DNA from 3 places in the Neisseria canis genome. Region 1 is predicted to be linked to each of the others. Evidence: predicted binding sites of a transcription regulator. Region 1 holds the regulator's gene; each other region holds the start of a gene.
What was found. The regulator FNR, encoded in region 1, switches genes on or off when oxygen is low (the NO sensors DNR and NnrR bind a similar motif). The targets are predictions, from matches to a motif close to TTGATNNNNATCAA.
Positions count from the first base shown of each region.

Region 2: ccoN (cytochrome-c oxidase, cbb3-type subunit I) is a predicted target of FNR. The motif match lies at 3,099-3,112, and genes of this name have one in related genera.
Region 3: EL143_RS02575 (ATP synthase subunit I) is a predicted target of FNR. The motif match lies at 4,982-4,995, and genes of this name have one in related genera.

Region 1 covers NZ_LR134313.1:1,383,260-1,393,882, forward strand. The annotation lists gene serB (phosphoserine phosphatase SerB) at 1-462, opposite strand, end outside; tRNA gene EL143_RS06515 (tRNA-Glu) at 605-679, opposite strand; tRNA gene EL143_RS06520 (tRNA-Arg) at 691-767, opposite strand; gene EL143_RS06525 (3'-5' exonuclease) at 883-2,274, shown strand; gene htpX (protease HtpX) at 2,343-3,185, opposite strand; gene fnr (fumarate/nitrate reduction transcriptional regulator Fnr) at 3,451-4,182, opposite strand; gene hemN (oxygen-independent coproporphyrinogen III oxidase) at 4,371-5,777, shown strand; gene EL143_RS06545 (glutamate-5-semialdehyde dehydrogenase) at 5,921-7,180, shown strand; gene EL143_RS06550 (CysB family HTH-type transcriptional regulator) at 7,262-8,212, opposite strand; gene EL143_RS06555 (OmpA family protein) at 8,656-9,408, shown strand; gene thiL (thiamine-phosphate kinase) at 9,795-10,623, shown strand, end outside.
Region 2 covers NZ_LR134313.1:276,049-286,671, forward strand. The annotation lists gene ccoP (cytochrome-c oxidase, cbb3-type subunit III) at 1-553, opposite strand, end outside; gene EL143_RS01300 (cbb3-type cytochrome oxidase subunit 3) at 599-748, opposite strand; gene ccoO (cytochrome-c oxidase, cbb3-type subunit II) at 753-1,361, opposite strand; gene ccoN (cytochrome-c oxidase, cbb3-type subunit I) at 1,386-2,822, opposite strand; gene EL143_RS01315 (M61 family metallopeptidase) at 3,157-4,947, shown strand; gene EL143_RS01320 (TIGR01244 family sulfur transferase) at 4,966-5,403, shown strand; gene EL143_RS01325 (isocitrate lyase) at 5,746-7,344, opposite strand; gene EL143_RS01330 (lipid A biosynthesis lauroyl acyltransferase) at 7,821-8,699, opposite strand; gene hpf (ribosome hibernation-promoting factor, HPF/YfiA family) at 8,849-9,172, opposite strand; gene rpoN (RNA polymerase factor sigma-54) at 9,249-10,607, opposite strand.
Region 3 covers NZ_LR134313.1:522,609-533,231, reverse strand. The annotation lists gene EL143_RS02605 (VacJ) at 1-247, shown strand, start outside; gene EL143_RS02600 (acyl-CoA thioesterase) at 249-638, shown strand; gene EL143_RS02595 (peroxiredoxin family protein) at 635-1,123, shown strand; gene aroG (3-deoxy-7-phosphoheptulonate synthase AroG) at 1,320-2,363, shown strand; gene EL143_RS02585 (serine hydrolase domain-containing protein) at 2,581-3,576, shown strand; gene EL143_RS02580 (ParB/RepB/Spo0J family partition protein) at 3,622-4,482, shown strand; gene EL143_RS02575 (ATP synthase subunit I) at 5,083-5,436, shown strand; gene atpB (F0F1 ATP synthase subunit A) at 5,426-6,292, shown strand; gene atpE (F0F1 ATP synthase subunit C) at 6,388-6,621, shown strand; gene EL143_RS02560 (F0F1 ATP synthase subunit B) at 6,698-7,168, shown strand; gene EL143_RS02555 (F0F1 ATP synthase subunit delta) at 7,173-7,721, shown strand; gene atpA (F0F1 ATP synthase subunit alpha) at 7,732-9,279, shown strand; gene atpG (F0F1 ATP synthase subunit gamma) at 9,307-10,182, shown strand; gene atpD (F0F1 ATP synthase subunit beta) at 10,221-10,623, shown strand, end outside.

The DNA of each region.
Region 1 (10,623 bases):
GGCCAGTAGGTATTCGGCTCCGGGAGAGAGCTGTAACACTTGGTCGTAAACTTCTTGCAAGACATGTTCTTGCAAGCCTTTGAGTAAGCCTACACGCTCGCGCAGGGATTGTTCGAAATCCAGCTCGCCGCGCATGGAGCGCTCCGTGATGGCGGCAACTTGGTTTTTCAAACCCACGCCCGCCGCTATTTCGTCGATGCACTCAATCGTAATCAGCGTAGAGTCCATATCGCTCACAATCAGCCCGAGTTCTTCGAATTTCATATCGGGCAATACGGCATAATCGATTTTTTGCTCATTTAAATGCTGTGCAATGTCATCGGGCAAGGAAAAGCCGGCGGTAACGGGGATACGTATGCTGGTTGGGAGATGTGCCGTCGGTATGGAAATGTGGCGTGCAAGCCGGCTTAAATCGCAGGATGCGATAGTGGGATGTTGAAGAACGAGAACGTGGGGCTTCATAATCAATGAGTTCGGAAAAATAAGGCCGATTATAGCCTAATGCCTGTCTGAAAAGTATGAGGAAACAAACGTTGGCGGGACGGACATTGATTTTTCTAGGTAAAACAAAATCCCTGAACATTTGTTCAGGGATTTCAATATTTGGCACGCCCACGGGGAATCGAACCCCGGTTACCGCCGTGAAAGGGCGATGTCCTAACCGCTAGACGATGGGCGCGGATAGATTTTTGGCGCACCCGGAGCGATTCGAACGCCCGACCCTCTGGTTCGTAGCCAGATACTCTATCCAACTGAGCTACGGGTGCGAGAAAGATTGCTATTTTATGGATTGGGGGAAATCTTGTCAACTATTTTATCGCGGAAAGTGTGCAGAAAAGGTAGAATATAAAATTATTGTTTGAATTTCATGGAAATTTAGTTATGTCGGATGTGAAGTGCAGATGGCCTTTGCTGGCTGCTGCATTTGCCCGTTTGGGGCGGCCGGTGGTGATTGTGGATTTGGAAACCACCGGCGGTAATATGTTGGCAGACCGCATCACGGAAGTGGCTATGCTTCGTTTTGAGCAGGGCAGGGTGATGCAGCGTGAATGGCTCGTCAATCCGCAAATGCCGATTCCGCCGTTTATTACCGGTTTAACGGGTATTGACGACGGGATGGTAAAAAATGCGCCTGTTTTTGCTGAATTGGCAAAAGAACTGTTGCCGTTTTTGCAGGGCGCCGTGGTGGTGGCGCACAACAGCAGGTTCGACTATACGTTTCTGCGGCATGAGTTTCAGCGTGCCGGTATGGATTTTGCGGCTCCGGCTTTGTGTACGGTGCAGCTTTCACGCAAACTTTATCCGCAGTTCCACAAACATAATTTAGACAGCATCATCGAGCGCTGCGGTATCGAAATGCAGCAGCGCCACCGTGCGATGGCTGATGTGCTGGCCTTAGCCGAATTTTTGGAGAAAGCCCTGTCTGAACGTGGGGTGCAAGAGTTTGAAGCGCGCAGCAGGGCATTGATGAATCCGAAAATGTTGCCTGCTTGGCTGTCTCCTGATTTGACCGACCAGCTCTACGCACTGCCGGATCGGCACGGTGTGTTGGTTTGGTTGGATAAGGGCGGGCAGGCGCTGCATATGGGTGAGCATGAACACGTTTTCTCTGCGGTGGCATCTCATTTGCATGTAAAGAGGCCGGATTATGCGGAGCGGGCTGCAAGAGTGCGTTTTATTCCCGCAGTAGGCGGTTTGCATGCGCTTTGGCTGAAAGCGCAATTGGCCAATGAATACGGTTTGAAGCACGAACAGGGGATGAAAACTTATTTGACGGTGCGTTTCCGCCCGGATGAAGCCGGCGCGTTGCAGGCAAAAATCGAGCCTTTGTATTTCGGCAAACATCATCAGAAGCCTTTTGGTTTGTTTTTGCATAAAAAGTCTGCCAAAAGAGCGTTAACGGTGTGGGCGGCGGAAATGGGTTTGTGCCCTTCCGCTTTGGATATTTTGCCGCAAACTTATATATGCGGCGTGCCGTGTCCGATGGAAGTTGCGGGAAAATGCAGGGGTGGTTGCGCTTCGGAGGGCGGCAACCCGCTGCATAACGAACGGGTGTTGGCAAGCGCCGGATTGCTGCCCGTGGCGGACTGGGGGAAGATGCATGAGGTTGAAATCACGGAAACGGACGGCTTAAGCGGGCAGTGCTTTACATTTCATTGCGCAGGCGGTGCATTGTCGCTGCCGGACGGCAGTTGGTATTTTGACGAAAGCTTGCCGGCCGTGTTGAAAACGAAGTTTAAGATGGGCAGCCGTGTCGTGAAGATGTTGGGTTAATGCCGGTTTGCGATATTGAAAATGCCTGTCTGAAAATGTTCAGACAGGCATTGGTGATTTAGAGCGGTTTACATATTTTGCAATCGTGCGATGCGGTTATCCAAGCTCGGGTGGGTGCTCAAGAGCGAATCTTTGGCTTCGCTGGCAATGCCCATAGCCGTCATGTCCTGCGGCAAGTCGCTCGGGTTGCCTTTAAGGCGCTGCAATGCGGCAATCATTTTGGGCGTGCCGACCAGTTTGGCTGCGCCGGCATCCGCGCGGTATTCGCGCTGGCGGCTGAACCACATGACGATGATGCTGGCCAAAAAGCCGAATAAAACCTGCAAAATCATGCTGACGACAAAGTAAATGCCACCATTGGTTTCACCGCGGTCATTGGTGGCGACCATATTGGAAATGATGCGTGAAAGGAAAATCACAAAAGTATTCACCACGCCTTGAATCAGGGTAAGCGTAACCATATCGCCGTTGCCGACGTGTGCCATTTCGTGTGCCAAAACCGCTTCAACCTCATCGCGGGTCATGTTGTTCAGCAAGCCGGTGCTTACAGCAACCAGAGAATTGTTTTTGCTCGGGCCTGTGGCAAAAGCATTGGGTTCGGGGGAATCGTAAATGGCAACTTCGGGTGTTTGCAGGTTCCATTGGCGCGCTTGGGCTTCTACGGTATTCAGCAACCATGCTTCCAATTCGTTTTGCGGTTGGGTAATCACCTCGGCACCTACGGCGCGTTTCGCTGCCATTTTGGAAGTAAGCAGCGAAATAATCGAGCCGGTAAAACCGATGACGGCGGAAAAGCCAAGTAAGCCGGCCATGTTGTTGGGATCGCCGTTTAACCCTAATATGCTTAAAATGATGCTGATAACCACCAAAACGGCGATATTGGTCAGCAGAAATAAGAAAATGCGTTTCACAAGTTTCCCTTCTTGAATGTATGTGTGTTGCTTTATCTCAAAACAGTGGGGGTATTTTCGCAAAAACAGTGGATAAGAAACAGCACGCTTTGGGAAAAGGTATGCAAATTTGCACGGGTTTTGTTGTTTGTTGTGTATAACTTTGAAACGGAATCTTTATCTGAGCAGATAAAATTTATTTGTGCCGCGTTTATAGAATCAATGCCTGTCTGAACAGTTTCAGACAGGCATTGTTGACGGCTTTAATCATATTGCGGGCGGATGTTCATTCCACCGCATGCGAGCAACCGGAAACCATCTGCTTTAATGCTTCGGGATTCAGCAGCTTGATATGTTTGTGCTCAACTTGCACCAGGCCTTCCTGATGGAATTTGGATAATGTCCGGCTTACCGTTTCCAGTTTTAAGCCGAGATAGCTGCCTATTTCTTCGCGCGACATGCGCAGGATAAAATCATTGGCTGCAAAACCGCGTATTTGCAGGCGCTGGGAAAGGTTCAATAAAAATGCCGCAATCCGTTCTTCCGCGCGCATATTGCCTAAAAGCAGCATAACGCCTTGGTCTTTCACGATTTCCCGGCTCATCAGGCGGAGGAAATGGGTTTGGAGGGTAGGAATTTTTTTGCCCAATTCCTCCATGTGTGAAAAAGGCAGCTCGCACACTTCGCTGTCTTCCAATGCGACCGCATCGCAACTGTGCACATGCGAGCAAATACCGTCCATTCCGATTAATTCGCCCGACATGGAAAAACCGGTTACTTGGTCGCGCCCGTCTTGGCTGGCCACCATTGTTTTGAAAAAGCCTGTGCGGATGGCATAAAGCGAAGTGAAGGCCTCGCCGGTACGAAACAGATATTCGCCTTTTTTCAAGCGGCGGCTTTGTTTGATGACTGAGTCCAGCTGCTCGAATTCGGAAGGAACCAAACCTATCGGCATGCACAGTTCGCGCAGCGAGCAAGAAGAACATAACGTCTTAATTGCAGGAGTGTGTGTAGTCATAAATGCATATCCGGTTTACGGTTTAAATCATCCTTATTTCTTATTGTTTTGTTTATGCGTTTTTGACGCATATCAAGGCTTTTTGTTCATAATGTACGCATTCTATCAAACGGGTTTCCGTTTGACTATGGAAAACGCCCGTCAACCGTCAAAAACATTCAAAGCCTATAAAATTAAAGCAGTTTCTTATGAAAACCATCGCAATACACAATCAAGCCCTGCCTGAATTCGACCGCCGTTTGATAGCCAGCCTTCCGGCCAGCGGCCCGCGCTATACGTCTTATCCCACTGCAGACCGTTTTGATTCCAGCTGCGGCGAAGCAGAATATCTCTCGGCGCTGGCCGGAAGGCAGAATAAGGCTGCCGACCCAGCCTTATCGCTTTATATCCACATTCCTTTCTGTAATACCATTTGTTATTACTGCGGCTGCAATAAAATCATCACTAAAGACACAAGCAGAGCCGATGCTTATATAGGCTATCTGGAGCGTGAAATGGCGCTTTTGTCGCCGCATTTGAAAGGCAGCCGCAAGCTCGCCCAACTCCACTTTGGCGGCGGCACGCCCACTTTTCTGAGCGACGGCCAAATTGAGCGCGTATTTTCTATGATACGTAAATATTTTACCCTGATGCCTGCCGGCGAGTATTCAATCGAAATCGATCCGAGAAAGGTCAGCCGGGATACGGTGCGCCACTTAGGCAGGCTCGGTTTTAACCGCATGAGTGTGGGCATTCAGGATTTCGACCCTAAAGTGCAGCAAGCGGTTAACCGCGTTCAAACGGAAGCAGAAACCCGGGAGGTTATTGAGGCTGCGCGTGAAGCCGGGTTTAAATCCGTGAGCGTTGATTTGATTTACGGTCTTCCCTATCAGTCGCCCGACAGCATAAAGTCTACTTTGGAAACCGTGTTGTCGCTTGATCCCGACCGCTTGGCGCTGTATCACTATGCCCATCTGCCGCATATTTTCAAGCCCCAGCGCCGCATCGATACCGCCAGTGTGCCGAGCAGCGAAGAGAAGCTCGATATTCTCCAATACGCCGTGCAAACCCTCACTTCGCGCGGCTACGAGTTTATTGGCATGGATCACTTTGCCAAGCCCTCCGACGAATTGACCATTGCCTTGCACGAAGGCCGCCTGCAACGCAATTTCCAAGGCTATTCAACCCATGCCGATTGTGATCTGGTTGCCATCGGTGTGTCCAGTATCGGCAAAATCGGCAATATGTATGCGCAAAACGAAAAAGACATCGAAGCTTATTATGCCGCTCTTGATGCAGGCCGCCTGCCTGTTATGCGCGGCTACCGGCTCAATCAGGACGATATATTGCGACGCCGGATTATCCAAGATTTAATGTGCCGCTTTTCACTTGAGTTTTCCGATTATGAAGGCCAGTTTGGTATCCGTTTTGGCGAGTATTTCCAACAAGAGCTTCAGGATTTAGAGCAAATGGCGCAACTGGGGCTGCTTGATTTTGATGCACACAGCCTTACCGTCAGCCCCAAAGGCCGCTTCCTTATCCGCAATATCGCCATGATATTCGATTACCATTTGCGGCATAGGGAAACCAAAGTGAAATACTCGCAAACCGTATAAACCGCCTTAAAACGAAAATGCCTGTCTGAAAACTTTTTCAGACAGGCATTGTTTGCCAGCATACATTCCCGGCTTGCAAATCAGACAGATTTCTATAATATTGATGCAAAACCAATCACAGAAAACAGAAAATAGAGGCATCCATGCAAAATATACAAGAATATGTCCGCGCCAAAGCACAGGCTGCCAAAGAAGCTTATTACCGGCTTGCCGCAGCGACTACCGCGCAAAAAAATGCAGCGTTGCTACATATGGCGGAGCTGATTAAACAACACGAAGCCGAAATCATTGCCGCCAATGCGGAAGACTTGAAAGCCGCCGAAGCAAAAGGGTTGGATGCCGCATTGCTCGATCGGCTGAAGCTCACAGGCAGCACCATCGACAGTATGTGTGAAGGCTTGCGCCAGATTGCCGCGCTGCCCGACCCCGTTGGCGAGATGGACGAATTCCGCACCCGTCCCAACGGGTTGCAAATCGGCAAAATGCGCGTTCCGCTCGGTGTGATCGGCATTATTTACGAATCACGCCCGAATGTTACTGTTGATGCGGCTGCTTTGTGTTTGAAGTCAGGCAACGCCTGTATCTTGCGCGGCGGCAGCGAAGCGTTTCACAGCAACTCGGCCATCGCCAAGTTCATTACCCAAGCATTGAAAGCCAACAGTCTGCCGCCGGATGCGGTGGGATTTATTGAGCATACCGACAGGGCTGGCGTGGGCGCCATGCTGCAAAGCCCCGATTTAATAGATGTCATCATCCCGCGCGGCGGTAAAAATCTGGTTGCCCGCATATCTGCGGAAGCGCGCGTACCTGTGATTAAGCATCTTGACGGCATATGCCACGTTTATATCGATAAAGCCGCGGATCAAGCTAAAGCGGTTGACATCGCATTTAACGCGAAAACTTCCCGCTACGGCACATGCAACACTATGGAAACCCTGTTGGTTCATCAGGAGCGAGCGGAAGAAATATTGCCTGTTTTGGCAGAAAAGTATGCAGAAAAAAACGTGGAGCTGCGGGGGTGTACGCGCACATTGTCGATATTGAAAAATATCAAAGCGGCAACCGCCGAAGATTGGGATACCGAATATCTCGCCCCGGTATTGGCAGTTAAAATCGTGAGCGATATGGCTGAAGCCATTTCCCATATCAACAGACACGGCAGCCATCATACTGACAGCATCGTTACCGAGTCTTATACCGATGCCCAAACATTTCTGCGTCTGGTGGACAGCGCCAGCGTAATGATTAATGCTTCCACCCGTTTTGCAGACGGTTTTGAGTACGGTTTGGGCGCGGAAATCGGCATTTCCACCGATAAAATCCACGTTCGCGGCCCTGTGGGTCTGCAAGGTTTAACCAGCCAAAAGTGGGTTGTGTTAGGTAACGGACAGATTCGCCGGTAGCAATTGTTTTCCAAGCTGACAATGCCTGTCTGAAAAGGTTTTCAGACAGGCATTTGTGTGTGGCAGATAACGAACGTTGGGTTAGATAGAAAAATCTTCTTCAATCGGTTCATAAAGCAATTTATCAATTTTTTCTCTGGTCAGCCCGGGAGAGAACATATTGATAAATTCGTATGTATAACCGCGCAGATAAGAATCAGGCCGAAGCGTAACAGCCGTGTAGGAAGGTTCGAAAAGATGGGAAGCATCTATCAGCTGCAAGCCGTGATCCGTATCCGGCTCAAAAGCCATCTGGGCCATGATGCCTATGCCCAAGCCGAGTTTGACGTAAGTTTTGAGTACGTCGGTATCCGATGCAGCCAAAACAACATTGGGATGCTCAATCTTTGCTTTTCTGAAGGCGTGTGAAATGCTTGAGTTGCTGTTGAATGCAAATTCATAAGTAATCAGCGGATACGCCGCCACATCTTGAAGCAGCATCGTTTCAACTGCACTAAGCAGCGGATGCCCGTCGGGAACCACAATGCCGTGAGACCATTTAGAGCAAGCTATGCTGCGTAATTCTTCAAAATTATCAATGGGTTCTGTAGTGATTGCAAAATCAGCTTCACCGGATAAAACCATTTGAGCCAGTGCCGCGGGGCTGCCTTGTTTGATTGAAATCTGCACTTTGGGATACTTTTCCACAAATTCGGCAATCACGGAAGGCAGCACATAGCGGGCTTGCGTATGCGTGGTGGCAATCGTCAATACGCCGCTGTTATGGTCGGTAAATTCCTTACCGATATTTTTAATGTTGTGTACATCATGCAAAACACGCTCCGCCATTGCCAATACTGCTTTGCCGGGAGGGGAAACGGACATAATGCGTTTACCGTTGCGGATAAAAATTTGAACGCCGAGTTCTTCCTCCAATAACCGTATCTGTTTGGAAACGCCCGGCTGTGAAGTAAAAAGCGCATCGGCAGCAGCAGAAACATTTAAATTATGGCGGTAAACTTCCAGCACATAACGCAATTGTTGTAATTTCATGACTTTGAGGGTCTAAGCTTTATTAAGTAAAGAGGGAAAGGAATGTATCACAGTTGCCGTAAGATTGCTGGGCATGCTCAAAGACAGGCTGATAAAGAGTTTGTTTTTACTCAAATTATCGAATCATCTAAAACACAATAGAAAGAAAAAACAGCGATACCGATGTTGCTTTTGTACAACTGCAATAAAGAATGTAGGTTGTTTTGCTTCCAAATAAATGACACGAAGTTGATTTTTCGGCATAGTTCATAACTAGGAAGCGGGCTTTTAGGCAGCCGTATAAAACATTTCGCTATTGACAGTTTGTGCTCGGCTTCTTTATAGTGCAAACTTGAAATATCCGAATTGCTGCGGCTGAGTGCTGTAGCCTGTATATTGTGATGTATAGCAGAAGCCGATTAGGGGTTACTGTTGTACGGCAATCTTTAGATGAGGGAATAATAATGACCAAACAGCTTAAATTAGGTGCTTTGATCGTTGCCGCTATCGCTTCTGGCAACGCTATGGCAAGCGAACCGCACGGTAAAGACGGCTATGTAATCAGCCGCGAGTCTCACGAAGTTGTACGCAACAACTACGGCGAGTGCTGGCGTGACGGTTATTTCGATAAAGACGCCCAAGGCCGTGTAGAATGTGGTGACGCTGTTGCCGCAGCGCCTGTTGCGCCTCAGTATGAAGAAGAAACTGTAGCTTTGTCTGCTAAGTTCTTGTTTGACTTCGATAAATACAAACTGCGTGCAGAAGCTACCGAAACTCTGAACAACTTGGCAACCCGCTTGTCTGACGCCCGCGTTGAAGGTGTGCGCGTTGAAGGTCATACCGACTTCATGGGTTCTGACGAATACAACCAAAATCTGTCTCAAGAGCGTGCTAACGTAGTGGCTAACTACCTGGTTAACCGCGGTGTAGCTGCTTCTAAAGTAAGCGCTGTTGGTTTGGGTGAGTCTCAAGCGCGTATGACTGCTACTTGTGAAGCTGAAGTAGCTAAACTGGGCAAAAAAGTATCTAAAGCTAAACGTCGCGCTGCTTTGATCGCATGTATCGAACCTGACCGTCGCGTAGATGTTAAGATCCGCACTTTGGTAACCAAACAAGTTTCTGAAGGTCAAGCTGCTCAAGGTGAGCGCTCTGATGTAGACAGCGGCTGGCATCCGACTCCTCCGGAAAATAAATATCACGGCTTTACCCGTCCGTAATATTTAATAGATAGTTTTAGAGCCCTGCATATTTTGCAGGGCTTTTTGATGCCTGTCTGAAAAGTATTTGCAAGAAGGTGAGCTGTGTTGGCTTTAAGAGTTAACTATGCGAACCATTTAAATGAGAAAGAGTGTAATACTGTAACAATGTGATAATATTGTTGTATAACTAAAAAATAAATATAACGGCTATCAATTGAAAATAGTGAAATTGGCGTTTTAAAGTAAGAATAGCTGAGCTTTTTACCCGGTAGGGTTTGGATTGTTATCTTGTTAATGTTTTTGATGCTTGATTATAATCATCAACTGTTTTCAGACAGGCATTGAAGCGGTAAGGGATTAAAAGTGATACAAAATAAGAAGTGTTAATTTGAAAATGGCCAATCATGACGGAATTCGAGTTTATTTATAATTTTTTAGCCAAGCAGCAAGATAGTGATGTGTTGCTGGGAATCGGAGATGATGCGGCCATAGTGCGTCCTCATGCCGGATATGATTTGTGTTTCAGCAGCGATATGCTGATTTCAGACAGGCATTTTTTTGCAGATGCTGCGCCTGCGGATATTGCGCATAAGGTTTTGGCTGTTAATGTGTCGGATATGGCTGCGATGGGCGCTATGCCGCGTTGGGTTTTATTGAGTGCTGCTTTTCCTGAGCTGAATGAGGTTTGGTTGAGTGAGTTTTGCGGCACTTTATTTGAGCAATTGAGTCAATATGGTATCACCTTAATCGGTGGAGACACGACTAGAGGTAATTTAACTTTCAATATCACGATTGTTGGTGAAGTGGCTAAAGGGCAAGGTTTGAGGCGTTCTTCGGCGAGGGTGGGTGATGATATTTGGGTGTCCGGTTGGTTGGGTATGGCGGCGGCGGCTTTAGATGGTTTTTGGGGTAAGGCGGTTTTTCCGGAGAATGTGTGGCGCTCTTGCAGGGAGAAGTTGTTAAGGCCTGTTCCGCGGGTGGCTTTGGGGTGTGAATTGTTAATGTTGGCACATGCTGCTCAAGATGTTTCTGATGGACTGGTGCAGGATTTGGGGCATATTTTGAAGGCTTCAAAAGTGGGTGCGGAACTTTGGGCGGATTGTGTACCCGTGCTTCCTGCATTGCGCGAATGTTCAACGGTTGAGCAGCTCCGTGTTTGGCCATTAAGCGGTGGGGATGATTATGAATTATTGTTTACCGCTCCCAAAGCTGCGCGTGAGCAGATTTTGGCGG
Region 2 (10,623 bases), 1.1 Mb from region 1:
CGTTTTTAATGGTTTCATGAATCTTCTCAGGAGTACCGCCCCATAACCAATCATTATCTGTCAAGTTGGGGAAACCGCGGGAACCTTTGGCATCCGAGCCGTGGCATTGAATACAATAGGTATCGAACAGATTTTTACCGATGCGTTGAGCCTGCGGATCTTTTGCTACTTCAGCGATGGGCATTTTGGCAAATTTGGCATAAATTTTGCCATACTCGGCATTTGCTTTTTTTACTTCTTCTTCGTATTGGCCTTTACTGCTCCAGCCTAAAAGACCTTTAAAGTCTCCCAAACCAGGATAAGCCAACAGATAGCCTACGCCAAAACATACTGTCAGAATATATAAGACAAACCACCAGCGCGGCAAAGGATTGTTATATTCTTCAATACCGTCCCATGAATGGCCCATGGTTTTAACATCTTCACCTTTTGGCGGTGCTTTTACTTTGTTCTGAGAAAATAAAAGCCATAACAGCCCAATTATACTCAGTACCACAATAGCAATGATGTAATAACTCCAAAAACTGCTGGTAAATTGTGAATTTGTGTTCATTTATTTAGCTCCGTTATCACGGGATTATGTATTGGGCAGGAATGATCAGTGAGGTGAATCATCATCTTGAATAATACTGTTACCTGCATCTTCATGTTTTTTTTTATTCCGCTTACTGAATACAACATACAGAACCAAAATAAAACTGATGAAAATCCAAACTGTAAACAAGCTCCGCGCCCAATTCACATCCATGACATTACCTTTTCTTCAGCGCCAAGCCCAAACCTTGCAGATAAGCAATTACTGCTTCCATTTCCGATTTGTCTTTCAACAATTCAGGTGCTTTGGCTATTTCTTCATCACTGTACGGAGTACCCACAGCCCGCAAAGCTTTCATTCGAGTAACTACAGATTCCGGATCTACTTTATTGCGTGCCAACCATGGGAAAGCAGGCATATTAGACTCAGGAACAACACTGCGCGGATCCAACAAATGCAAGCGGTGCCATTCGTCAGAGTAACGGCCGCCAACCCTTGCCAAATCAGGCCCTGTGCGTTTTGAACCCCATTGGAAAGGACGGTCATAAACAGACTCTCCTCCAACAGAGTAATGGCCATAGCGCTCGGTTTCAGCACGGAAAGGACGAATCATCTGGGAATGACAGTTATAACAGCCTTCTCGAACATAAACATCACGTCCTGCCACTTGAAGGGCATTATAAGGTTTCACCCCTTTAGTTGGTTCGGTAACGGCCTTCGTGAAAAACAAAGGTACAACTTCAACCAGCAGACCTACACTAATCACCAAAAAAGTGAACACAATCAAAAATCCAACTTTTTCTTCAACAAGTTGTTGTAATTTCATTTTGGTAGCCTATTCTCTTATTCTTTAGTGATGCTGTGATTGGGTTAGTGCAGGAATTTCAGCATCAACCGCTTTACCAACCGAAACAGTACGGAATACGTTATAAGCCATAATCAACATACCGCTCAAATACAACATGCCGCCAGCAAAACGTACCATATAGAAAGGCTTGCTGTCTTTAACAGATTCTACAAATGAATAAGTCAGTGTACCGTCGGCATTTAAAGCACCCCACATCAAGCCTTGCATCACACCCGAAATCCACATAGATGCGATATAAAGCACGACACCAACCGTAGCAATCCAGAAATGCAGCTCAATCAATTTAACACTGTGCATTTCTTTTCGGCCAAACAGACGGGGAACCAAATAGTAAATAGAACCAATGGTAATAAAGCCTACCCAGCCTAACGCTCCTGCGTGAACGTGACCTACCGTCCAGTCAGTATAATGGCTCAATGCATTAACTGTTTTGATAGACATCATCGGGCCTTCGAAAGTAGACATACCATAGAAAGAGAGGGATACCACCAAGAATTTCAGAATCGGGTCTGTGCGCAATTTATCCCACGCACCAGAAAGGGTCATGATACCGTTGATCATACCACCCCAAGAAGGCGCAAACAGAATTAAAGACAACACCATGCCCAATGATTGCGTCCAGTCGGGAAGAGCCGTGTAATGCAAGTGATGTGAGCCTGCCCACATATAGGTAAAAATCAAGGCCCAAAAGTGCACCACAGACAAGCGGTACGAATACACAGGACGACCCGCTTGTTTAGGCACAAAGTAATACATCATGCCCAAAAAGCCGGCTGTAAGGAAAAAACCTACCGCGTTATGGCCATACCACCATTGAACCATGGCATCAATTGCACCTGCGTACACAGGATATGATTTCATCATACCGGCAGGAATACTGATGTTATTTACAATATGCAATAAGGCTACTGCCAAAATGAATGCACCGTAAAACCAGTTTGCCACATAGATGTGTTTGATTTTACGTTTTGCCAATGTTCCAAAGAAAACAACCGCATAAGCCACCCACACTACTGCAATCAGGATATCAATCGGCCACTCTAATTCGGCATATTCTTTACTTTGGGTGTAACCCAACGGCAAGGTAATTGCAGCCAATACAATTACAAGCTGCCAGCCCCAGAATGTGAAGGCCGGCAAGAAGTTGCCGCCGAACAAGCGCGTGTTACAAGTGCGCTGAACAACGTAATAAGACGTGGCAAACAAACCGCACCCGCCGAAAGCAAAAATAACCGCATTGGTATGCAGCGGACGGATACGGCCGAAGTGAAACCACGGGCCGACATCAGAGAGGTTGAGCATGGGTGCAAATAATTGGGCGGCAGCAATCACACCGACCAACATACCCACAACACCCCAAACTACAGTCATGATGGCGAATTGACGCACCACCTTGTAGTTATAAGTTTGCGTTTCCATGAGGATCTCCATTAAACATGGCAATTTAAACATCTGGCAGGTTTGTAAACAAAAGCCGCCTGAAACAGCTTTAAATATAAACCACCTTATTTAACTTATCTTAATTTAACACCTTATCCCCAAACAAGCTTAAAAGGATATGGAAGTTTAACTTCCGTATTTTAAATCAAAATACCGCTTGAACCAAGTCATATCATCATAAAGCCTGCCGAGTCATGCAAATGAGTTGCCAAATATCGGATTTTGTAAGAGTATAAGCTTTATCACAAGCCTTATTTGACCGATATCAAACAGGTTGAAATCCGCAAACAAATCTTAACAAAAAATTTTATTTATGTTGTACTATTCCCTAAGCCCTACTCCAAAAAGCCACTTATGGCAAATTACATTGCGCTACACGCACAAAGCCCATACTTCTTTTGTGCTCCGTTTGCCCAATTGGGTTCCCGGCAGCTATATGATCAGGGATTTTTCACGGCATATTATTTCCATTGAGGCTGACTGTAACGGCCAACCCGCCCTGCTGACCCAAACCGCCAAAAACCTTTGGCAAACGGAAGCCAAAGCAGGAGATTGGCAGATTCATTATACGGTTTATGCCTTTGATCTTTCCGTGCGCGGCTCTTATTTGACTACCGAGCGCGGTTTTTTCGACGGCGCCTGCATGTTTCTCAGTATCGAAGGTCAGGAGCAGCAGCCGTGCTCCCTAACAATCGATCATTTGCCTCAAAATTGGCATACCGCATCTACCCTGCCATGCCTGTCTGAAAACCATTATCAGGCTGCAAACTATGCCGAGCTGATTGATCATCCGTTTGAATTCGGCACCATAGAAACCATCTGTTTCCAAGCTTGCGGCATTCCCCACAGAATCGCCCTCAGCGGCGATTATGCCGATTTCGACCGTGAACGGCTGAGCAGGGACATCCAGAAAATTTGCGAAGCCCAGTTGCAAATGTTTCCTCATCCTGCACCTTTTAAAGAATATTTGTTTATGCTGTATGTCGGCGACAATATCTACGGCGGTTTGGAACACATCAGCAGCACGGCCTTGCAAACCGATAGAAAGTGCCTGCCCCGCAAACACATGAAAGAAGCAGACGAAGACTACACTTTGCTGCTCGGGCTTTTTTCACACGAATACTTCCATGCCTGGAATGTAAAATCCATTAAGCCCGCTGCTTTTCTGCCCTATCGACTCGACAGTGAAAGCTACACAGAGCAGCTGTGGGCATTTGAAGGCATTACTTCCTATTATGATGATTTGTTCCTCGTGCGAAGCGGCGTTATCAGCCCCGAGGCCTATCTGAAACTGCAAGCAAAAAATCTGACCCGGGTGCAGCAAAGCAAAGGCCGCACCAAGCAAACCCTGGCACAATCGAGCTTTACCGCTTGGAATAAGTATTACAAACAAGATGAAAACAGCCCCAACGCAATTGTCAGCTACTATCAAAAAGGAGCGCTGGCTGCGATGTGTTTGGATCTCCTCATCCGTCAACGGAGCAACGGCCAAAAAAGCTTGGACAACATCATGTGCGCGCTATACCAAGCATGGCTCGACACCGGCAAAGGCCTGTCTGAAAACGAATGGCAGCAACAAGCCGAAGCAATCGTAGGATTGGATTTGCAGGATTTCTTTCAAACCGCCCTGTTCAGCACAAACGACCTGCCGCTGGAGGCCTGCCTGAAAAGCGCCGGCATAGCGTTAAAATGGCAAAGCGCCGAGCGCAGCCACGGCGGCGCCTTAGTTGAAAGCTTTGACGAATGCCGAACCGACACACCTGATTTCGGTGCCCGCTTCAAGCAAAACGCAGAAAGCATCACCCTAACCCATATTTTCAACAACGGCAGCGCCGAACATGCCGCATTGTGCGCACAAGACAAAGTCATCGCACTCAACGGTTTTTGCTGTTCGGATTTTGCCCGGCAATGGTCCCAACTTTCCGTGGGAGAAACCGCTACCTTGCACTACTTCCGCCAAGGCGTACTGAAAGAAACCGAAATCACAGTAAAAGCGGCCGAAGCAGATACCGCATTCTTGAAAATCGAAAACCGGCAGCTACTTGAAAAATGGTTGGGCTGTACCGAGCCGCAACCCGACCCAAATGCCTGTCTGAAACCCTAATACAAGAAAGGAAACACCATGAGCTTTTTCCGCCTTACCGATAAACTGTATATCTCTCCCCAACCCAACCGGAATGACGCGGCCGAAGCAGCCAAATTGGGCATCACCGGCGTAATCTGCAACCGCCCCGATCAAGAAGAACCCGATCAGCCGACCTTCACCGAAGTGTCCTCATGGTTTGCCGAATCAGGCATCCGCAACCTCACACACCAACCGGTAGTCGGCCCGCAAATTACCGAATCAGATGCTGAAGCATTTGCCCAAACCCTGGCCTCACACGACGGCCCCGTGCTGGCCTACTGTCGAACCGGCACACGCTGCTCATTATTATGGGCAATGCATCAAGCCGCCCAAGGGAAAGATGCGGCGGCACTGATTGCCGAAGTCAAAGAAAAAACCGGCTTGGATCTGGGCAACTTTGAAGCCAAACTGCAAGCGGCCAAAAACGCAGGCTGATCAATATTGCAAAAGCCGCACGGATACGTTGGCAGCATTTCCAAACGGTAACAACTTCGTCATGCTCAGGTTAAACCTGAGCATGACGATGCACTAAGTTCAAGTTTATTTACGATGCAACAATGCCTGTCTGAAACCTTTTTCAGACAGGCATTCCCATTTCAACAAGCAATAAAAAAGGGGGCAACTGAACAGTTACCCCGAATACCTCAAATCAGAGATTTACGCTTCACAAACATACAGGCTTTCGCCTGTACCTTTATCAGGCAGCTCAACTCTGCCCGATAAAGCCGGTCGTTTTCAGACAGGCATGCAATGCCTGTCTGAAAACATCATTCCCAATTAAGAGAATTGATTCATTGTGTTGTCTTTACCGCCTGCTTTCAACGCAGCTTCACCGGCAAAGTATTCTTTATGGTTGTCACCGATGTCTGAACCGGCCATATTTTGGTGTTTCACACAAGCCAAACCTTGGCGGATTTCCTCACGTTGAACATTCTTCACATAAGCCAGCATACCTTCATCTGCGAAGTAGCCTTTAGCCAAGTTGTCGGTAGACAATGCGGCAGTATGGTAAGTCGGTAGAGTGATGAGGTGATGGAAGATACCTGCTTCGCGGGACGCATCTCTTTGGAAAGTGCGGATTTTCTCGTCTGCTTCTTTAGCCAATTCTGTATCGTCATAATCAACGCTCATCAATTTAGCACGGTCGTATGCAGATACGTCTTTACCGGCTTCTTTCCAAGCATCGAATACTTGCTGGCGGAAGTTCAGCGTCCAGTTGAACGACGGGCTGTTGTTGTATACCAGCTTAGCGTTCGGGATAACGGCGCGGATTTTGTCCATCATCTCTTTGATTTGGCCGACGTGCGGTTTTTCGGTTTCGATCCACAGCAGATCGGCACCGTTTTGCAGAGAAGTAATACAATCCAACACTACGCGGTCGATACCGGTACCTTTGCGGAATTGGAACAGGTTGCTGGCCAAACGGGTCGGCTTGATGGTTTTGCCGTTGGTGTTCACAATTACGTCGCCGGGTTTAACTTGGCTCAGGTCGGTGATTTCTTCGCCGTCCAAGAAGCTGTTGTATTGGTCTGCCAAGTCGCCTTTCTCGGCAGAGAACGCGATTTGTTTGGTCAGGCCGGCACCCAAAGAGTCGGTACGGGCAACGATTACACCGTCATCAACGCCCAGCTCCAAGAATGCGTAGCGTACGGCATTGATTTTCGCCAAGAAATCAGAATGCGGCACGGTTACTTTACCGTCTTGGTGGCCGCATTGTTTCTCGTCTGATACTTGGTTTTCGATTTGGATACAGCAAGCGCCGGCTTCAATCAGTTTTTTCGCCAACAGGTAAGTGGCTTCGGCATTACCGAAACCGGCATCAATGTCGGCAATAATCGGCACAACGTGGGTTTGGAAATTGTCGATTTGTGATTGGATTTCTTGCTCTTTGGCTTTATCGCCTTCAGCGCGGGCGTTGTCCAAAGCAGTAAACAACAAATCCAACTCGCGGGCATCGGCTTGACGCAGGAAAGTGTAGATTTCTTCAATCAGTTCAGGCACGGAAGTTTTTTCGTGCATAGATTGGTCGGGCAGCGGACCGAATTTAGAACGCAAACCGGCAACCATCCAACCTGAAAGATACAAATAGCGTTTATCAGTGGTTTTTTGATGTTTTTTGATAGAAATCAGCTTTTGTTGCGCCACGAAACCATGCCAGCAGCCGAGAGATTGAGTGTATTTGGCATGGTCGGCATCGTAGTCGGCCATATCTTTACGCATGATAGCAGCAGTATATTTTGCAATGTCCAAACCGGTTTTGAAACGGTTTTGCAAACGCATACGGGCAACATATTCGGGGGTTACGTCATGCCAGCCCGCACCCATTTTTTGTTTCAAATCACCTGCTTGTTTGATTTCTTCCTGATAATTCGCCATGAAAATCTCCTTTGTTCTAGCTTGATTTTTGGATAAATATACTCACTACATTCAGCAACCACATATTTTCTTGTAGTTCCATGTAGTACCGATGGGCGAAATGTACGCTTATTTTTCCTGCTTGCCAAGCCCCCTTATGATAATTGTCAAACCGAGCCTTACTTTTCCTATTGTTTACAAATATCTATATTTCTGCATCTTTCAGCTTTAAATAGGTATTTTTCGATTGCTTTTTGCTTATTTTAGCAATCCGATTAGCATTTATTATTATATTTAAAATATCCAAATTGCCTTAAGGAAAAATATAATAAATATTAATTTATTGAATTTAATATATTTATTTTTTTGTTTGTTTAGGCATAGTTTTTAAAGTGGCTTTTTTCGTTATGTTGTAAATGTAACCTAATGTAGCAATGCCTGTCTGAAACTTTCAGACAGGCATTGCCAATATTCATCAACCTAACATTGTTCAAGATTTACGCAGAGCGGTAAAAATCCGCCTCGCCCTCCGGTCTGGTTTTAAAACGCTTATGCAGCCAATAATATTGCGACGGATGTTCGCGGATGCGGGCTTCTATAAAGTCGTTCATGCGTTGCGCATCCGCCTCGGGGCTGCCTTCGGGAAAGTTTTCCCAAGCGGGATAAAAACGCAGCACCACCGTACCGTCTTCCTGCCGGATGGGAATGGCAGGCACCACTTTTGCGCCCGTCATCGCAGCAATCCTGCCCAAACCGGCAATAGTGGCTGTTTTAATGCCGAAAAAATCAACAAAAACAGAATCTTTCCTGCCGAAATCCTGATCAGGCAAATAAAGAAACGGCGCATCGCTTTTGCGCAACTGCTTGATAATGGCGCGCAAACCTTCCGTTCTGCCGATTAAGAACACATTATCGTAACGGTGCCGCCCTTTGAGAATCTGCTCGTCCAGCGCTTTGTTTTTTTGATTGGAATACATGCTGATAAGCGGTACATCCTGATTAAGTGCGTACACCGCCAGCTCAAATGCGGTAAAGTGCGGATAAAGCAAAATCACTTTTTCACCTGCCGACAAAGCATCGTCAAGATGGTGTTTGTCTTGGTAGCGCACCAGCGCTTTCAATTTTGCCGCATCGCCATACCAATACAGGCCGTACTCCGCCAAGAGCTTACCCATATGTTCAAAATGCTGCTTCAACACAATGCGGCGCTGCTCTTGCGTCCACTCCGGAAAACATTTTTCCAAATTTACCATGCCAACTTTCCGGCGGGGCGGCACAGCGTAATAGCTTGCTTTGCCAATTAAAGAACCGATTTTTTGAATAATCGGGAAAGGCAGGCGGCTGATGAGTTTCAATAAAAAAAAGATAAATTTCATAGTTTGTTCAGGCAGGCATTGTACGGTTGGTACATTATAGTGGAATTCGCCGGCCAGATAACTTGATTCTGCAAGAGCGGCGCAAAAAAGCGAAATGCCTGTCTGAATATATTCAGACAGGCATATAACAGGCTTCAGGTTACGATGATTTACTCATTTTCCGGTGTAGGTGCAGGAGCGGAGCGCACATCGTTGCTCTTTTCTTTATGTTTCAATACGGCGCGGTCAAGTTTGTCCATCAGCACATCAATTGCCGCATACATATCCGTGTTGTCAATCTGCTCTACATGCAAATCCTTACCTGCCAGATGCACATGGGCTTCGGCTTTGTTTTGCAGCTTTTCTACCGAAAGGGTGACGGTTACTTTAATCAGATTGTCGGCATGGCGGCTGATGCGCTCAAGTTTGCTTTCAACATGATTTCTAATTGCTTCAGTAATATCGAAATTTAAACCGTTGATTTTGAGATTCATAAGTTTTACTCCTTCGGTTGATAACGAGCAGCCCGACAGGGCAACTCTTTAAAATCTGTTTATTAGCATCTTGATTTTATGATTCTTTACGCTGGCTCGCCGGAGGGATACCCAACGCCTCTCTGTATTTCGCAACCGTCCGGCGGGCTATATCCACCCCCTGCTGTTTGAGCAGGCCGCTGATGGCTTCGTCTGAATACGGTTTTTTCTTATTCTCCCTGGCAATCAATTGCACCAGCATGGCTTTAACCGCACTCTGGCTGACCCCTTCTCCGCCCTCTTCTGCCGACACGGCTTGGGTGAAGAAATAGCGTAGCGCAAACAGCCCCCGCGGGCAAGACAAATATTTCTGATTAACCGCGCGCGATACCGTGCTCTCCGCCACATCCAATTTCTGCGCGGCATCTTTTAAAAGCATGGGGGTTAAGCCGATTTCGCCGAACACGAAAAAATCTTCCTGCTTCTCAACAATATATTCGGCCAAACGCAAAACCGTGCTTTTGCGCAACTCCAAGCTCTCAACCTTTTGGCGCGCTTCCTGGATTTTTTCACGCCACACGGAATCCATTCCGCCCTCTTCCTTCAGGGCATCGCTCAATTCGTGGTTAATCTGGATACGGGGCCATGCCGCTTCGTTGCTCTGAACCACCCATCTGCCCTCTTTATCTTCTTTAATGATGACATCAGGTTGGATATAAGAGGTCGGCTCAGCCGAAGCAAAACCGTAAGCAGGAAAAGGATTCAGCTGCGCCACCATTTCAAGTGCGGTTTGAATGACATTTACATCATAATTAGGAAAATGTTTTTTCAGTTTCGCTATGTTTTGCGACACGCTTTTGCTTAAATCATCCAAGTACATATGCACGATTTTGGCCGCGCATTGCCTGGCCGGAGAAGCCGGAAGACGCTGTAATTGCAGCAATAAAGATTCGGTTAGGCTTGCCGCGCCCACACCCGGCGGGTCGAAAGTTTGCAGATGATCCAGCGCCTCGCGCATTTCGTCTTCATCCAGCATCCATTCTAACGGGCAATGGTCGATTACCTCGGTGATGCTGTCTGTAAGGTAGCCTTGTTCATCCAGAAAATCTATCAGAATATGAACCCGCGCCGCTTCGAGCTGGCTTAAGGGATGTTCGCAAACCTGTTTGTGCAGATAATTGATGAAATCTTCTTCTTCGGCAATCGTCGCCCAGATGTCCTCTGCTTCGTCACCGCTGATTTTGTTGCGGCTGGCAATGGTTGCGGAAATCGTGCTCTGTTCCAGCGGCGCCTCCGGCACCTCGCCCCGCTCAAGCAGCGGATTGTCTTGCAGCCAATCTTCTACCTCCCGCTCCAGCTCAATACCGGACATTTGCAGTATGCGCAAAGATTGCTGCATGGTCTGGTTAAGCTGTTGCGTCTGTTTCAGTTTAAGATGGAAAGATTGGCCGCTCATAATGTGGTTTCCGTTG
Region 3 (10,623 bases), 860 kb from region 1:
AGATGCAAATTCTTACTTGGTCAGCCCTTGTGATGACGTTGAACAAGTGTGGGACGAAATCGAATCGCGTTTTGAAGAAATTTTTGCCGCCGAATTGGCCGATTGGTGTGAAGACGAGGACTTATGGCCTGATTTGCATCCTGATATTTTTCAGGAATGGTTTGATATCCAGCTCTCGACTATTGTTACCGATTTGTCTGCCGAACCGTTGGCACGGGAATCGTTTGAGCCGATTAAATTAAGTTGATATGGCTATTACTGTACGCAGCTACCATCTTGATGGCTACGGTCATGTAAACAATGCGCGCTATCTTGAGTTTCTCGAAGAAGCGCGCTGGGCTTTTTTTGAGCGGCATGGTTTGTCTGATTTGTTGCAGGGCATACAGATGGTGGTGTCTCGCATTGATATCCGCTATCGGCGCAGCGCTACCGAGGGTGATATTTTGGAAATGGAGACCCGTTTGCTGGAGATTTTGCCGCGGCAGGTAAAATTCAGACAGGCAATCTTCTTTGTGCAGGGTGGGAAAACGGCAGTCGAAGCGGAAGTTACATTAATGAGTACGCAAAACGGGAAAGCCGTGAGCTTGTCGGCGCCCTTACGGGAAGCGCTGAATCTTTTGTTTGAGAGGGATAGATGAAGAAAATTTTGTTATTGGTCGTGTTGGCGTTGGTTGGCGGTTTAATTGCTTATGTGCTGGTGCCGAAAGCAAACCCAGCGCCCGATTTTTCACTAAAAGGTTTGGATGGCAAAATGTACGGTAATGCCAGTCTGAAAGGTAACGTTACTTTTATTAATTTTTGGTTTCCCACTTGCCCCGGCTGCGTGAGCGAGATGCCGAAGGTTATTAAAATGGCGCAAGATTACCGGGGGAAAAACTTTCAGGTGCTCGGCATTGCACAACCGATCGATCCGCTCGAAAGCGTCGAAAACTATGCGAAAAGCCGTTCGTTGCCTTTCCCGGTGGTGTATGATGCCGACGGTAAAGTGGGGAAAGCGTTTAATACCGTGGTTTACCCGACTTCGATACTCATCAATAAAAACGGCGAGATATTGAAAACTTTTGTGGGCGAGCCTGATTTTGCGGCTTTGTATCAGCAGATTGATGCTGAACTGAATAAATAGCCGGTATGCCTGTCTGAAATTCAGACAGGCATTTTGTATCTTTTATTGGTTTATTTTGATAATTAAATTTTACAATAAGATATATGTGAGAAATTTACGCAATTAAATAACAATTTGGTAGTGAAACAGCTTGTCAAAACGCGTTAAAAACGCTACCCTACGCAGCATGATTTACCCAGTATAAATTGAGAATAATATGAACCGCTTACAAAAAACAGATGATGTACGCATTAATGCCATTGATGAGTTATTGCCCCCGATTGCCCATTTATATGAATTACCGATTACCGATGAAGTGGTTGATTTGGTGGTAAAAACCCGTCAGGAAATCGCTGATTTGGTGCATGGCAGAGACAACCGTTTGCTGGTTATTATCGGCCCGTGCTCTATCCATGACCCGCAAGCGGCAATCGAATATGCCCAACGTTTGCTGCCATTGCGCAAAAAATATGAAAAAGAATTGCTGATTGTGATGCGGGTTTATTTTGAAAAGCCGCGCACCACCGTAGGCTGGAAAGGTTTGATTAACGATCCGCATCTCGACGGCACATTCGACATCAATTTCGGCCTGCGCCAAGCGCGTAAATTATTATTGGATTTAAATACCTTGGGCATGCCGGCATCCACAGAATTTTTGGATATGATCACGCCGCAATATTATGCCGACCTCATTTCGTGGGGCGCCATCGGTGCGCGGACAACCGAAAGCCAAGTTCACCGTGAACTTGCCTCCGGCTTGTCTTGCCCTGTCGGATTTAAAAATGGTACGGACGGCAATTTGAAGATTGCCATCGACGCAATCGGCGCAGCTTCCCATCCGCACCATTTCCTTTCGGTTACCAAAACCGGCCACAGCGCCATCGTACATACTGCCGGTAATAAAGATTGCCACGTTATCTTGCGCGGCGGCAAAGAGCCGAATTACGACAGCAAACATGTGAAAGCCGCGGCAGAGGAGCTGATTAAAGCAGGTGCAACGCCGAAATTGATGGTTGATTTCAGCCATGCCAACAGCCGGAAAGACTACAAACGCCAAATGGAAGTGGCGCAAGATGTTGCCCAACAGCTCCATAACGGAGAAACCAATATTATGGGTGTGATGGTGGAAAGTCATTTGGTAGAAGGCCGCCAAGACAAACCCGAAACTTATGGCCAAAGTATTACGGATGCCTGCATCGGTTGGAACGAAACGGAAGCATTGCTTGAGTTGCTGGCCGAAGCAAACCGCAGCCGCGTGTAAGATATAGATAGCAGAAGAGCGATGCCTGTCTGAAAACACATTCAGACAGGCATGTTTTCTTTAATAGAGAGAAACCAGCTTAAAAATAGCAGAATTATCATATTTGGGCTTGACCAGAGTAGCTTAAGCTTTACTAATGTCGGAGAGATTGGGATCAGGCCGAGCATGAATACTGTTATTAAGTAAGCGGTTTAACTATGAAACTGAAGAATGAAATATGGCGCATTTCCTGAAGAATCATGCTGTTCACGATGCAAGCCTGCTGGTGTGTCGTGGCGGTATCACATGCATTGAAGAGTCTAAAGGTAGCATGACGAGTGATTCCCCGTTTGCCGTCGCCAGCATTTCCAAATTGTATACGCATGCGCTGATTTTTCAGCTAATTGACCGCAGCGGATTGAGTTACGGAACAAAATTGACTGATATTTTGCCGCACAATATCACCCGTTATTTGCCTCGAGCTGGACAAGTAAGCATCCGCCATCTTATCGACCAAAACTCTGGATTTCCTAATTATGAACAAGATTGCCAGCCGGGTGGTACGGTACTGATAAACGAGATTTTTCGGCATGACCGGCGAATGGAATTGGAAGAAGCGCTGGAGATTTTGTCAAGGCTGCCGCCAAAGTCAAAGCCGGGCGGGCAAAAGGCATATTATGCCGATATCAATGCTATGCTGTTGGGTAAAATCGCTGAAGTGATTACCGGAAAATCTGCCAAACAATTATTGACTGACTCTATTTGCCAACCGCTTGATCTCAAGCAGACACATTGGGCGGACGGCAGCGAAGAAATCGCACCGATATATAACGGCGCCCGCATTATAGCCTGCCGACAATATCTTGCAAGCCAAGTCTATCAGGGCGGTATTGTTGCAACCAATGCAGAGCTGATGCGCTTTACGCAGGCATTCTTTGGTGGTAAGCTTTTCAACGCATCGCATATTGATAGCCCGACTTTCCGGGCTATCCAATTCTTCCCCTTAAAGTACGGCAGCGGCATGATGCAGCTAACAGTAGCGCCGTTGGTAGCATATTTCTTCAGAGGCGTTCGCGAGATTCGCGGTCATAGCGGCGTTACCGGTAGCTTTGCATTTTATTGCCCGCAGAAAGAAGTGTTTGTTACCGGCACAGTCAACCAGCTCAAATACAAACCGTACGCAACCATATTTCGATCAATCGCGGCGTGTGATAAAAATCGGGTGTCACGATAAAACCAATGCCTAAAATAGCCGCAATAACTTCAGGAAACATAAATTATGGCAAAACCCAAAGGCGGCCTTGGAGGCAAGGGCTTGGATTCACTATTGGCCGGAAATATAGAAGACAATAGCGGCGACAAGTTAACCACAATTCCCATCGGCGATATCAAACCCGGCCGCTACCAGCCGCGTGTACAAATGGATGATGAAGCTTTGCAGGAATTGGCCGAATCCATTAAAGCACAAGGCGTTATCCAACCGGTTATCGTGCGTGAGCATGGGCTGTCGCAATATGAGTTGATAGCAGGCGAGCGCAGATGGCGGGCCAGCCAATTGGCCGGATTAACAGAAATTCCGGTGGTAATCAAAAGCATCAGCGATGAAACTGCTTTGGCGATGGGCTTGATTGAAAACCTGCAACGGGAAAATCTTAATCCTATTGAAGAAGCACGCGGATTGAAACGTCTTGCGGATGAATTCAGCCTGACACACGAAACCATTGCCAAGGCGGTAGGAAAAAGCCGCAGTGCCATTTCCAACAGCATGCGCTTGCTCGGTCTGCCGGTGCCTGTTCAAGATATGCTTTACCAGCGCCGGTTGGAAATGGGGCATGCCAGAGCATTATTGACCCTACCGGTTGTGGAGCAGTTGGAGTTGGCTCAAAAGGCAGTGAAATATGGTTGGTCTGTGCGGGAAGTAGAACGCCGAAGCCAACTTTTGCAACATGGCAAAAAAACTGAACCCGTGAAAAAAAATCATCCGGACATTCAACGCCTTAACGATTTACTCACTGAAACCCTTGGGGTTAATGCGGAGATACGCAGCACGAACAATAAAAAAGGCAAAATCGTTTTGCATTTCGACACTCCGGAAACATTGGATGCTTTATTAAAAAAACTGGGTATCGAATTTGATTAATTCATTAACCAACAATTGGATGTTATTAATCATAGTTCGATGATATTTAACAATAGTCTGATTTACCGAATGCCTGTCTGAAAATACCCTTTTGTTCAGATAGGCATTGGTTCATTTAAAAATAAAATGAACTTTAATATGCGCTGCCTCTTAAAAAATCATAGCATGAATTTGCGATTGAATGAAAAGAAAAACTTATTTCTATTCTAAAAATAATTAGAATTATATTTCGTATATTATAAAATATAGACATAATATGTTTCAATATTTTCATATTGAAACATAATTCAATATTTTTCTTGGTTTGTGGCTGAGAGTTTGATTTGTGAACAAATGACTTCTTTTTTACATACTGTAAGATTTTATTGCGATTTTGGTGTAATCTCTTGTAATTTTGAGGGAATTAAGATGAAATACGCCTTGAGTCAAAACTGATGAGTTTGATCAATTTTTCGTTGAACGTTCGTGCTTATGTTCAGATACAGCCAGGGTAAAAAGATTGACGAAAATTAACAAATTCCTTGACGCTGATACAGCTCTTTTATTATAGTAGCGCCGTTAAATATGCGGCTGTTATGCGCTAAAAATTGCAGCTAAGCTATGAGTAAGATTTTAATATTGCAGGCGGGCGTCTTGCTTGTTGTATCAGCAATTTCAGGTGTTGTAGGCGGTGTTGATAGCTTGTTATCGGCTTTGGCAGGCGGTTTGTGCTATTTGCTGCCTTCGTCTGTTACGGTACTGGTCTTAAAACTTTTCAAGCCTTATCCCAAGTTTGCGGGTTATGGATTTCTTCTCGGAGAAGGTTTAAGAATAGTACTGGCTTTGATTATGATGCTTGTTGTGTTTGCAATATGGCATCAAGTGCTGGTTTTCATTCCGTTTTTATTCGGATTGCTGGCGGTCAGTCATGTGGTTTTTTTAGTATTTTGGAAAGTTCAACGTTATGGCAAGTGAATCAATAACCGCTGCCGACTATATCAAGCACCATTTGCAAAGCTTGACGAGTTTGTCGGATGTAACACAAGGGCAAGGCCTGAAGAATATCGCTGATTTTTCATTTATTAATATCGATGCGATATTTTTTGCTGTATTGACAGGTGTGATCGGTAGTTTTTTACTGTGGCGTGGTGCACGGAAAGCAACCGCCGGGGTTCCCGGGCGTTTTCAGGCAGCAGTAGAGATTCTGTTTGAATTTGTCGATGATATGTGCAAAGGCATTGTACATAACGAAAAATCGCGCAAGTTTGTTGCACCGCTGGGTCTGACTTTGTTTGTTTGGATCTTTATGATGAATGCCATGGATTTGCTGCCGGTTGATTTGTTGCCGGTTGCTTGGCAAACTGTTACAAGTGAGCACCATGCATTATTGCGTGTCGTACCTACTGCGGATTTAAATACTACTTTGGCTTTGGCTATCGGAGTATTGATAATCTGTATTTTCTATAACATCAAAATCAAAGGGTTTGGCGGCTGGTTGCATGAAATGTTTAGTGCGCCATTTGGCCCGAAACTCGGCCCGGCAAACTTTATTTTAAATATTGTTGAATTCTTGTCTAAAACAGTTTCACACGGTATGCGGTTGTTCGGTAACATGTATGCAGGAGAATTGGTATTCCTGCTAATCGCATTATTAGGTGGTGCTTGGGCTGCATCTGGAAGCGTAGGCGTTTTAGATCCGATTATGTTTGTTTTTCATCTTATCGCAGGCTTGATTTGGGCTATTTTCCATATTTTGGTTATTACGCTGCAAGCCTTTATTTTCATGGCATTGGCGTTTGTTTATATTGGACAAGCACATGATGCCCACTAGGTGAAAACTTTCAATTTAATAGAGATTATTTAATTTAGTAGTTTTTTAACGTTGTTTTAACCTTTAGTTTTTCTTTCATTTTAAGGAGTTTTGAGATGGGTTTGATTGCTATCGCTTGTGGTTTGATCGTGGCTTTGGGTGCTTTAGGCGCTTCTATCGGTATTGCCATGGTTGGTTCTAAATATTTGGAATCTTCTGCACGTCAGCCAGAACTGATTGGCCCGCTGCAAACTAAATTGTTCCTGATTGCAGGTTTGATTGATGCGGCTTTCTTGATTGGTGTGGCCATCGCACTGTTGTTTGCCTTCGTTAACCCGTTCTCAGGCTAATCAAAACAGAAAACTGTTTCGATACAAATGGTATAAGTCCGTTTGTTTGATTAACCCTAAATGCGAAGGTTAAGTAATGAATATTAATGCAACCTTATTTGCGCAAATTCTTGTATTTGTCGGTTTGGTATGGTTTACCATGCGTTTTGTGTGGCCTCCAATCGCTAAAGCATTAGATGAGCGCGCCGACAAAATCGCAGAAGGTCTGGCTGCAGCAGAACGTGGCAAAAGCGATTTTGAGCAGGCAGAAAAGAAAGTTGCAGAACTCTTGGCCGAAGGGCGTAACCAGGTTACCGAAATGGTAGCCAATGCCGAAAAACGTGCAGCGCAAATTGTAGAAGAGGCCAAAAGCCAAGCATCTGCAGAAGCTGCCCGTATTGCAGAACAAGCTAAAGCTGATGTGGAACAAGAAGCGAATCGCGCCCGCGAAGCTTTGCGTGAGCAAGTGGCTTTCTTGGCTGTAAAAGGTGCTGAATCAATTTTGCGTCGTGAAGTAAATGAAGCACAGCACGCACAGTTGTTGAGCAATCTGAAACAGGAGCTGTAATACTATGGCCGAGTTCGCAACCATTGCCAGACCTTATGCGAAAGCATTATTTGAGCTGGCAGTTGAAAAAAATCAAATTGAAGCTTGGTTGGGCGGACTAAAAGAATTAGCATGGTCTGTGCAGCAGACTTCGGTTGCAGCTATGATTGAAGAAACCGATGCTAGCAGCACTCAAAAAGCCGATGAACTAGCTCGTTTATTGAGTGAATCTGAAGCTATGAAAAGTGATGAGTTTCGCAACTTTATTTATGTTGTAGCCGAAGAGAAGCGTCTTCAGGTTTTACCTGAAATTTATACCCAATACCAAGATTTGACTTTATCACGTAACCAATCCCAGAAAGCGGTTATTTATAGTGCATATGAGTTTGCTGGCGAAGGTCAAAAAGCAAATATCGTCAAAGAGCTTGAGCAGCACTTCAATACCCGTTTGGAGGCGGAGTTTGAGGTTGATCCAAATTTAATTGGCGGTCTCAAAATTGAAGTGGGTGATCAAGTACTGGATCTGTCGGTGCAGGCAAAGCTAAAAAACCTGTATGCGGCAATGACAAATTAGGAGAGTTTTCATGCAGCTTAATCCTGCTGAAATTAGCGATTTGCTGAAAGCCAAAATTGAGAACCTGAACACCAAACAGGAAGTACGCACACGAGGTACGGTAATTTCTGTAACTGATGGTATTGTTCGTGTACATGGCTTATCAGATGTAATGCAAGGTGAAATGCTTGAGTTTCCCGGTAACACTTATGGCTTGGCAATGAACTTGGAGCGTGACTCCGTTGGTGCCGTTGTGTTGGGTGAATATGAGCATATTAAAGAAGGCGATGAAGTTAAATGTACTAACCGCATTCTTGAAGTGCCGATTGGTCGTGAATTGGTTGGTCGTGTAGTTAACGCATTAGGCCAACCGATTGATGGTAAGGGGCCTATCAATACCACATTGACCGCCCCAATTGAAAAAATCGCACCGGGTGTGATTGCACGTCAGTCAGTTGATCAGCCGATGCAAACAGGCTTGAAGTCGATTGACTCAATGGTTCCGGTTGGTAGAGGCCAGCGCGAATTGATTATTGGTGACCGTCAAACTGGTAAAACAGCTGTTGCTTTGGATGCTATTGTTAACCAAAAAGGCAATGGTGTAATTTGTATTTATGTTGCGGTTGGTCAAAAAGCTTCTTCTATCGCTAACGTAGTACGCAAATTAGAAGAGCATGGGGCAATGGAACATACCATTATTGTTGCTGCAACAGCTTCAGAAGCTGCCGCACTGCAATTTATCGCGCCTTATGCTGGTTGTACCATGGGTGAATTTTTCCGTGACCGTGGTGAAGATGCATTGATTGTATATGATGATTTGTCAAAACAAGCAGTTGCTTATCGTCAAATTTCTTTGCTTCTGCGTCGTCCTCCTGGTCGTGAGGCTTATCCCGGTGATGTATTTTACCTGCACTCTCGTTTGTTAGAGCGTGCTGCGCGTATTAATGCCGATGAAGTAGAAAAATTAACCAATGGCGAAGTAAAAGGTAAGACAGGTTCATTAACAGCACTGCCAATTATTGAAACCCAAGCCGGTGACGTTTCTGCGTTCGTTCCGACTAACGTAATTTCAATTACTGACGGTCAGATTTTCTTGGAAACAGATTTATTTAACTCTGGTATCCGTCCCGCAATTAACGCTGGTATTTCAGTATCGCGTGTAGGTGGTGCGGCACAAACTAAAGTCATCAAAAAGCTGGGTGGTGGTATCCGTTTGGCATTGGCTCAGTATCGTGAACTGGCAGCGTTCTCACAGTTTGCTTCGGATTTGGATGAAGCTACTCGTAAGCAACTCCAGCATGGTGAAATTGTGACTGAATTAATGAAACAAAAACAATTCAGTACATTAAATACTGCAGAAATGGCATTGACTTTGTGGGCCATTAATAATGGTTCTTACGAAGATGTGCCTGTATCTAAAGCATTGGCTTTTGAAGCAGAGTTCCTGAGCTATGTACGCACTCAACACCCGGATGTTCTGAATGCTATTAATGCTTCCGGAGCGATGTCTGACGATAGCGAACAAGTGCTGACCCAGGCCATGAAATCCTTCAAATCTTCTTACAATTATCAAGCGTAAGATCAAAGAGACTGAAAGGAGTCTGAAATGGCAGTAGGTAAAGAGATTCTCACCAAAATCCGTAGTGTTCAGAATACCCAAAAGATCACTAAAGCGATGCAAATGGTGTCAACCTCTAAAATGCGGAAGACTCAAGAGCGCATGCGCTTGGCTAGACCTTATGCAGAAAAAGTTCGTTTGGTGATGAGCCACTTGGCTCAAACCAACGATAAGGAACATGGCATTAAGCTGCTTGAAGAGCACAAAAGTGTACAGCGTGTAGGCTTTATTTTAATTACCACTGATAAAGGTTTGTGTGGTGGTTTAAATGCCAATATCCTGAAGAAATTCTTAATGCAAGTGCAAGAATACCAATCTCAAGGTATTGAAGTTGATGTTGTTTGCATCGGTAGCAAAGGATTAGCGGCTTGTCAGCGTATCGGTTTGGATGTGATTGCCAGTGTTACTAACTTAGGTGATACGCCTAGGATGGAAATGATGCTGGGTCCATTAACAGAAATTTTCCAACGATATGAAAAACATGAATTAGATACAATTCATCTTGTCTATTCAGGTTTTGTCAATACAATGCGACAAGAGCCTCGCATGGAAGTGCTTTTACCAATTGGTAAAAGTGTTTTTGAAGAAATGGGGGATGGTAAATATAATTGGGATTACCGTTACGAACCTAGTTCTTCGGCAGTGTTGGAATATTTGGTCCGCCGTTATTTAGAGTCTGTGGTTTACCAAGCATTAAGCGATAATATGGCTTCAGAACAAGCTGCTCGTATGGTGGCGATGAAAGCTGCGACAGATAATGCTGGTAATGCAATTAAAGAGTTGCGTTTGGTGTATAACAAATCGCGCCAAGCAGCAATTACCACAGAATTGTCAGAAATTGTGGCAGGTGCTGCTGCCGTGTAAGGTAGCTGCCTGTCAATTAAACACTATAGGATACGATAATGAGCCAAGGCAAAATCGTACAAATTATTGGTGCGGTGGTAGACGTGGAATTTCCACGCGATTCTATTCCGCGCGTATATGATGCTCTTAAACTAGTGGATAGAGAACTGACGCTTGAAGTACAACAACAGTTGGGTGATGGTGTCGTTCGTACTATTGCGATGGGTAGTTCCGACGGCCTCAAACGAGGTTTGGCGGTAGTTAACACCGGTGCTCCAATTACAGTGCCTGTGGGCAAAGCAACATTAGGCCGTATTATGGACGTATTAGGTAATCCGGTTGATGAAGCTGGTCCGATTGGCTCCGAGCAAACCCGAGCAATCCACCAACCTGCTCCTAAGTTCGACGAGCTTTCTAGCGCCACAGAGATTTTGGAAACAGGTATTAAAGTAATTGATTTGC